2 regions of the Streptomyces sp. DF42 genome follow, and region 2 is predicted to be linked to the other one. Evidence: riboswitches for the same ligand, from Rfam matches in the RefSeq annotation. Region 2 holds a riboswitch; the other holds the start of a gene.
The links. Region 2 has a riboswitch for cyclic di-AMP ahead of ACYUED_RS04075 (C40 family peptidase). Riboswitches for the same ligand answer to the same signal wherever they lie in the genome.
Positions count from the first base shown of each region.

Region 1: another riboswitch for cyclic di-AMP. It lies ahead of ACYUED_RS20340 (M23 family metallopeptidase); the one in region 2 lies ahead of ACYUED_RS04075 (C40 family peptidase).

Region 1 covers NZ_CM177859.1:4,473,804-4,478,045, reverse strand. The annotation lists gene ACYUED_RS20355 (MarR family winged helix-turn-helix transcriptional regulator) at 42-557, opposite strand; gene ACYUED_RS20350 (dihydrofolate reductase family protein) at 663-1,796, shown strand; tRNA gene ACYUED_RS20345 (tRNA-Met) at 1,858-1,931, shown strand; cyclic di-AMP (ydaO/yuaA leader) riboswitch at 2,269-2,426, shown strand; gene ACYUED_RS20340 (M23 family metallopeptidase) at 2,437-3,462, shown strand; gene ACYUED_RS20335 (aldo/keto reductase) at 3,678-4,242, shown strand, end outside.
Region 2 covers NZ_CM177859.1:853,357-857,598, reverse strand. The annotation lists gene ACYUED_RS04080 (hypothetical protein) at 76-447, shown strand; gene ACYUED_RS04075 (C40 family peptidase) at 505-1,908, opposite strand; cyclic di-AMP (ydaO/yuaA leader) riboswitch at 1,917-2,091, opposite strand; gene ACYUED_RS04070 (DUF5997 family protein) at 2,324-2,728, opposite strand; gene ACYUED_RS04065 (LysR family substrate-binding domain-containing protein) at 2,787-3,548, shown strand; gene ACYUED_RS04060 (hypothetical protein) at 3,654-4,242, shown strand, end outside.

The DNA.
Region 1 (4,242 bases), 3.6 Mb from region 2:
CCATGCTTTAAATTTGAAGCAACCCGTTTACGGGGACTGCGTCACGAACAGGGCGGCGACGACCGCCGCCGCCACGGCACCTCGTCGGGCGTGGGCCGGCTTCCCCCCTCGTCGAGGGCCCGCGCGATCCCCGAGAAGATCTCCTCCACCTGCTCCACCTGTTCCTCGGTGAGATGCTCGAACAGCGAGGCGCGCACGGTCTCGACATGGCCGGGCGCCGTGCGTTCCAGTACCGCCATGCCCTCGTCGGTGAGCGCGGCGATGCTCCCCCGCTTGTCCCACTTGCAGTTCTCGCGCCGGATCAGACCGTCCTTCTCCAGCCGGGACACGGCGTACGTCAGCCGGCTTCGGGTGATCTTCGTCCGCTCGGCGAGATCGGTCATCCGCAGCCGCCGCTCGGGCACCTCGGAGAGATTGGCCAGGATGGAGTAATACAGGTGCGGCATGCCGGCGTCCTGCTGGAGCTGCCGGTCGATCGCGTCCTCCAGGAGGTGCGCCGCGGCGATGTACGCGCGCCAGGCGCGCTGCTCCTTGGAGGTGAGCCAGCGAGTCGTCATGCCCCCAGTGTAGGTTTGTTTCAAACTTGAACCAAGCCCCGCCCGTCCGAGCCCGGTCCGACCGTCCGAGCCCGCCCCGCCCGCCGCCGAGAGTGAGCGCGTCCGATGCCGTACCCCTACGTCCTGCTGTCCGCCGCCGTCTCCCTCGACGGCTACCTCGACGACACCGGCCCCGAACGCCTCCTGCTCTCCTCCCCGGCCGACTTCGACCGCGTGGACGAGGTGCGGGCGTCCGTCGACGCGATCCTCGTCGGCGCCGGCACGATCCGCGCCGACAACCCGCGGCTGCTGGTCAACTCGCCCGAGCGCCGGGCCGCCCGGGTCGCGGCGGGGAGGCCGGAGTACCCCCTCAAGGTCACCGTCAGCGGCTCCGGCGACCTGGACCCGGACGCGAAGTTCTGGCACACGGGCGGCGAAAAGCTCGTCTTCACGACCGACAAGGGCGCCGAGCGGGCCCGCTCACTCGGCCTCGCCGCCGACGTCGCTCCGCTCGGCCCCGACCTCGACTGGCGGCGGCTGCTGGAGCATCTGCACGACGTGCGCGGCGTACGGCGCCTGATGGTCGAGGGCGGCGGCACGATCCACACCCAGCTCCTCCAGCAGGGCCTCGCCGACGAACTCCAGCTCGTGCTCGCCCCCCTCTTCGTGGGCGACCCGGACGCGCCCCGCCTCTTCGGCCCCGGCGCCTACCAGGGCGGCCGCCTGCGCCTGACGGAGGCCCGGCGGATCGAGGACGTCGTCCTCATGCGCTACGAGCCCACGGCCCCCGGCACCGGCGCGCTCCCCGCCGCCGCCGACCGCCGCTGGCTGGCCCTCGCCTGCGAGCTGGCGGCGCAGTGCCCGCCCTCCCGCACGGCCTTCAGCGTGGGTGCGGTGATCGTCGCCGCCGACGGTACGGAGCTCGCCCGCGGTCACTCGCGCGAGGGCGGCGACCCGGCCGTGCACGCCGAGGAGGCGGCCCTGGCCAAGCTCGACCCGGCGGATCCGAGGCTCGCGGCGGCGACGGTGTACAGCAGCCTGGAGCCCTGCGCCCACCGCGCCTCCCGGCCCAGGCCGTGCGCACGACTGATCCTCGACGCGGGGGTACGGCGGGTGGTCACGGCGTGGCGGGAGCCGGACACGTTCGTCACGGAGGCGGACGGCAGCGGGCTGCTGGCATCGCGGGGCGTCGACGTCGTCGTACTGCCGGAGTACGAGGAGCAGGCCAAGGCGCCGAACCGGCATCTGCCGGGGTCGTGACCCGCGGTGGTGACCGTGGTCCTGAGCACCCCACGGATGGCGTATGCTGGTTACACAACGACGCGGGGTGGAGCAGCTCGGTAGCTCGCTGGGCTCATAACCCAGAGGTCGCAGGTTCAAATCCTGTCCCCGCTACTCAAGGCTCAGGGCCGGAATCCAGTAACTGGATTCCGGCCCTGAGTGTTTTCCCGCTCCCTTTCCCTCCGCGCTTCTCCGCGCCCCTCCTTGTCTCTCCTGCCGTGATGTGACCGGGTGTGATCGAGCGAGCGCCCTCCGCATAACAACTGACACACCGTCAGTGCCTGTGTGAATCCTGAGGCTTGGCCAACTCGCCCGTTTTTGGCCGCTCATGTGCCCTACGTCCAGGCCAAGAAGCATTAATGATCAAGCAGAACAGCTGGCAACGGCACCCCGGGTCTATTAACGTTCGATAACGCAGCGCGGTCGTCCCAGCCGTCACAAGAGACGGCTCCGTGCGCACGCGCCGAATCCCGCAAGGGAACCGGGGAACCACCACCCTGGGGTGAATCGCGCTGAAGCCGCCGTGAACCCACGGCAGGTATACGCGCGTAGGAGACCTTCCTGCTCCGAACCCGTCAGCTAACCCGGTAGGCGAGAAGGAAGGAAGGAGCACGCCTACGTGGCGTCCAACCCGCCTGCCCCGGCAGCGCCGTTCGTGCCGAGCACCGAGCCATTCGGCTTCGCCGGCCCCCGCACCGACGAGGGCCCGTGGGAGGAGTGGAACCCCACCGAGGACTCCCTCCGCCCGATACGCGGCCGGCACCGTGTCTCCAAGCAGCGCGGCGGGGGACTCGCCCGCAGCTCCACGGTTCTCGGCGTCGGTGTCATAGCCGCCGTCGGCGCGGGCGGTATGGCCAGCGCCAACACCGGCAAGCCCCCGGTGTCCATCTCCTTGCCCGACCTGCCCTCCGTGGGCGGCGTGTTCGGCGGCTCCTCGGACGCCTCCAAGGGCTCCGCCACCGCCCTCAGTGACGTCGGTGTCAGCTCCGACGACACCACGCAGGGCGCCGCGGACGCCGGTGAGGCGCTGCGCAACCGCATCATGGCCCAGGCCGAGAGCCAGCAGGTCCAGGTCGACGGCAAGGCCCAGTCGGTCACCGAGGCCCTCTTCGCCAAGCAGGTCGACGACGCCGCCGCCCAGGCGGAGAAGACGGCCGCGGCCAAGGCTCAGGCCGCGAAGGAGAAGGCCGAGGCGGAGGCCAAGAAGAAGGCCGAGGCCGCCAAACTCGCCGAACTGGCCAAGCAGTTCAAGCTGCCGGTCGTGTCGTACACGATCACCGGCACCTTCGGACAGGCCGGCTCCATGTGGTCCTCCGGCTACCACACGGGTCTCGACTTCGCCGCCCCCACGGGCACGCTCATCAGGGCCGTCCACAGCGGCACCGTCACGGAGGCCGGCTGGGCGGGCTCGTACGGCTACCGCACGATCATCACGCTCGACGACGGAACGGAACTCTGGTTCTGCCACCAGTCGTCGATCAGCGTGAGCGTCGGCCAGAAGGTCGCCACGGGCGATGTGATCGGGCGTGTCGGGGCCACCGGCAACGTGACCGGCCCGCACCTGCACCTTGAGGTCCACCTGAACGGCCAGGCCACGGGCATCGACCCGATGACGTGGCTGCGCAGCAAGGGCCTCACCCCCTGACCTCCGCTTCTTCCTGACCTCGGCTTCTCCCCGCTCTTCCTGTTCTCTCTGTCCTTCCTGTTGTTTCTGATCCCGGCGGTTCTGACGGCATCCCCGCGACGTCAGGACCGCCGGTTTCCGCTGCCCAGCTACCGGAATGGCTGACTCCGCTTGTTTACGGGGATTTTGCGGCCGTAGCGGAAGATCGCCCTCCGAGGCGGGTGTTGACGCACTACATGACTTCTCTTCGCAAGCTCGGCTCCTCCGGCCTGGAGGTCTTTCCCCTCTCCCTCGGCGGCAACGTCTTCGGCTGGACCGCCGACGAGGCCGCGTCCTTCGCCGTGCTCGACGCCTACGCGGCCGCGGGCGGCAACTTCGTCGACACCGCCGACTCCTACTCGGCGTGGGTCGACGGCAACGAGGGCGGCGAGTCCGAGACGATCATCGGCAGGTGGGTCAGGGCGCGCGGTAACCGCGACGACGTCGTCATCGCGACCAAGGTCAGCCAGCACCCCGCGTTCCCGGGCCTGACGGCCACCAACATCAAGGCCGCCGCGGACGCCTCCCTGAGCCGCCTCGGCACCGACCACATCGATCTGTACTACACGCACTTCGACAAGCCGGAGGTGCCGGTCGAGGAGATCATCGGCGCGCTCGACGAGCTGGTGACGGCGGGCAAGGTGCGGCACATCGCAGCCTCCAACATCTCCCCCGAGCGGCTCCGTGCGTCCCTGGAGTTCTCCGACCGTGAGGGCCTGGCCAAGTACGTGGCCGTCCAGCCCCACTACAACCTGGTCTCGC
Region 2 (4,242 bases):
GGCCGCGGCATCACCCGCGCCTGCTCGGAGGGTTCGCGCGACGGGCCGTCCGGGCCGCGAGGGTCACCTTCCGGCGTGCGCGTTTCGGGCATCACCGTCCGCCTCGACGACGATCCCGGTCAGGAGGCGACCCGGCGCATGGCCGAGGGCATCGCGGACATCGCCGCCACCCACGTGATGGGCCCGCAGCACGACCTGCGGGTCGAGTGCGCCGTCGTCATCCCGGTGGCCGCGATCGTCCCGTGTGCTCATCCGCTCGGGCTCGGCCCGGCGGGCACCGGTCGGCGTGAACTCTTCGACGTCGGCGTCCGGTGGGCAGGGGGCTCCCGGTCCGCCCGGGGCTGGTCCGCGACGGGCTCGCCCCGCAGTAAGAGCTCGTACGCTCACTCGGTCTTCCGGCAGTGCGCGGCACAGGTCCGGGCGGTGCGCGGCCGCCGACTTCCGTGAGCGGCCGCGCACTTCACCGGACTGCTGGTGTCTCGACTCGACCGGTGTTCCTGACCCTCACGCCGGACGCACGGCGATCCGGATCGCGGCCTCCCCGGCGTTGTGGATCGACTCCTCGCGGATGACCGAGCCCGGACCGGGGGCGTGGATCATCAGGCCGTTGCCGGTGTAGACGCCGACGTGGCTGAAGTTGTCGTGGAAGAAGATCAGGTCCCCGGGGCGGCTCTCGGCGAGCGGGATCACGGTGCCGGTGTTCGCCTGCTCGTGCGGGGTGCGCGGCAGGGCGACCCCCGCGGCCTTCCAGGAGGCCTGGGTGAGACCGGCGTTGTCGTACGACTCCGGCCCGACCGCACCCCACAGGCACGGCCTGCCGATCTGCGCACGGGCGAACGCGACGGCCCGGTCGGCCTTGGTGCCGACGGGCGTCTCGACGACGGGGACACCGGTGTCGAGCACGGAAGGCTGCATCCGCCAGTCCGGGGCGGCGGGTGCGCCGGTGTCGAGTGCCGGGGGCTGCATCCGCCAGTCCTCGGCCGCGGGGACGCCGGTGTCGAGGACGGACGGCTGGAGTCGCCAGTCCCCGGCCGGCGGCACGCCCGTGTCGAGTACGGACGGCTGCCGCAGTCGCCATGCCTCCTCGGTCGCGCGCAGCGCCTGCTCCTCCCAGGGGGCGGGAACCTGGGGGAGTTGGGGCAGTGGGAGCGGCTGGGACTGGACGGCCATCAGCGGCGCCACGGAGGTCTGCCGGGCGGTGTACCTGTACAGCAGCTCGCTGGCCGCCGCGATCTTGCGCTGGTTGTGCTGCTTGGAGCTGCGCAGCGACGCCTGCTTCGACTCGGGAGCGGCAGCGGGCGGGGCCGTGGAGGATTCCTGCCGCTGTGCCGGTACGGCGGGCAGTGCCGCCGTGGGTGCGGCCGTCAACTCGGCCACCGGACCCGGCTCGGTCTGACCGGCGGGCAGTTCGAGCGCGGGCCGGGCGGCCGGCTCCAGCCCGCGGCCGGTACGGGTCTCGGGCGCCGGTGCCGCCGCGCGCTCGGGCCGGGGCCCCGCCGGGCGGGCCGGCGTGCGCCGGGTGGGCGTGCGGTCGGCCGGCAGGACGGCCGGGGCCGTCGGGCCCAGTGATGAGCGCGCCCCGGCGAACCACTGCCGGGTGATGTCGTCCATCTCGGGATCCGACGTCCGGGTCCGGCCACCGCTCGCCGGGGCGCCGCGGCCCCGCGAACCCGCCGACTGCGCCCGGGTGATGTTGTGGAGGCCGGTGTCGGACTCGGCCTGGTCGTAGAGGCTGCTCACCCGCTGCAGGACGTCTTCGCGGCTGGGGCCCTCGTCCGCCGTCATCGGTGCGGCGTCGGCGGTCTGCGAGAACAGGGCCACCGAGGTGAGGGCGGCGGTCGCGAGAGCGGAGTTGCGCATACCGGGAAGGCCGAAGCCTCCTGGACGCGACGATCGTTCCGGCGCCATGGGAGCCGTACTCCTTCCGTGCTCCGCCTACCGAGTTAGCTGTCGGGTTCGGGCGGTCGTCTCCGGAAGGCATGCCCTACGGCCCTTGCCCTTGCGGGCGGTTGGGCCGATTCACCCCATCGTTCGGTCGGGTCCCCGGCTCCGGCTGCCACGGGGGCGCACCGGACTCGGCGGAGGCCGCGCGTCCCGACGGGGTTCGCCGGTGGGTCTCGTGCGGCCTGCTGCCAAACTAGCCAACTTGTGCGACTCGTGTGAAGGTTGGAGGCCGGAATGTCCGATACGCTTTTGTGACCTTTGTCGTGACGTTCCGTCAGATCCGAGTGTTGTGCACGCAGGGAATCCGGACGGCGACGGAACGTCGCGGGCTGGCGGGTGTCGCGGAAGGACTACGGCGTCAGGAGCAAGGCGTCAGGAGTCAGGAACGCGGGTCGTCGCTCCGCTGCTCGCGCTCGGCGTTCCGCTTCTTGATGCGCGCCCCCTCCTTGCGGACCTCGGCCTGGGTGGCACGCTCCTTCTGCAGCCACTCGGGCTGTTCCTGCTTCAGCGCGTCGATCTGGTCCGTGGTGAGCGGCTCGGTGACCCCGCCGCGCGCGAGGCCCGCGATGGAGACGCCGAGCTTCGCCGCGACCACCGGACGCGGGTGCGGCCCGTTGGCCCGCAGCTCGCGCAGCCACTCGGGCGGCTCGGCCTGGAGCTGGTCGAGCTGGGCGCGTGAGACGACACCCTCACGGAACTCGGCGGGGGTGGCCTCGAGGTACACACCCAGCTTCTTCGCCGCGGTCGCGGGCTTCATCGTCTGGGTGGTCTGGTGCGACATCATGGTGCCCAGGGTATCGAGCGCGTTCGAGACCTCCGACCACGGCCGGTAGCCTGGCGGGGTGACAGGCACGGAAGCATCCCAGACGTTCCGGCTCGCGTACGTCCCGGGAGCGACGCCCGCCAAGTGGGTGCGGATCTGGAACGAGCGCCTGCCCGACATTCCGCTGACCCTCCTCGCCGTACCGGCCGCCGAGGCGTCCGAGGTGCTGCGCGCCGGTGACGCCGACGCGGGACTCCTGCGCCTGCCGGTGGACCGTACGTTCTTCAGCGCCATCCCCCTCTACACCGAGACGACGGTCGTCATGGTCCCCAAGGGCCACCTGATCACCGCGGCGGACGAGGTGAGCGTCGAGGACCTCGCGGAGGAGGTCGTCCTCCATCCGCTCGACGATGTCTTCGACTGGGACCGGCCGCCGGGAGAGCCCGCCTTCGAGCGCCCCGCCACCACGGAGGACGCCGTCGAACTCGTGGCGGCGGGCATCGGCCTCCTGATCGTCCCCCAGTCGCTGGCCCGCCTCCACCACCGCAGAGACCTCACCTACCGGCCGCTCGTGGACGGCCCCGGGTCGGGCGTCGCCCTGGCCTGGCCCGAGGAGGCGACCACGGACATGGTCGAGGACTTCATCGGCATCGTCCGCGGCCGCACGGTCAACAGCTCCCGGGGCCGCACGGCACCTGCGCCGGAGTCCCAGGGCAAGGCGGGCGACACGGCCGCCGCCCGGCGCAAGCCCACGGCCGCCAAGACGACCGGACGGAACCCTCGGGGTGGATCCGTCGTCTCCAAGGGCGCCAAGCGCAGGAAGCCTCGCCGCCGGGCGTAGCCCCGGAGGAGTGGTCTCGCCTGTGCGGCGTGGGCCACTTCTACCAGGTCAGGGGGCGTTTTGCTTCGCAGGAGGATGCGGTGCATCGGCGGTGTCGCGGACAGTGTGCGCGCTGCCGGACTGTCGTACGCCCGGGCAGACCGTTCCGGGCAGGGGCGGCTGCGTCGCGAAGCCTGGCGGGTGGCCGTATTCCTCGGGCGCACGCTGCGGGGCGAGTGGAACGGCATCGTGGTCGATCCCGTGCGGCAACTCCGAAGGCGCGGGCTGCCCGCGCTGTCCCTCGCGTTCGTGGCCGCCTTCGGCGTCATCTTCTTCCATGCGCTGGCGCAACGGCCGACCGGTGCCGTGGTGGTCCGGATCCTCGGCGGCGTCAAGGCCGACCTGCCGTGGTGGCTGGCCCTGCTGCGCACGCCGGTCTCGCTGTACGTCCCGGCCCTGGATCTGCCCGTGTGGGCGGGGATCACGCAGTTGTTCCTCGCGTTCGCGCTCGCCGAACTCGCACTCGGCCGGGCCAGGACGCTCGCCGTCGCGTACGCGACCACGCTGGCCGGCACCCTCATGGTGCGCGTGATGATCGCGCTCGGCCCCGGCTGGGGTGGGCTGGGCCTGTCGCGTGAGGTCGGGCAGGTGCTGGACACCGGACCCTCCGCAGCTGTCGTGGGCCTGTTCACCTACGTCGCCGTCGTCCGCCGCG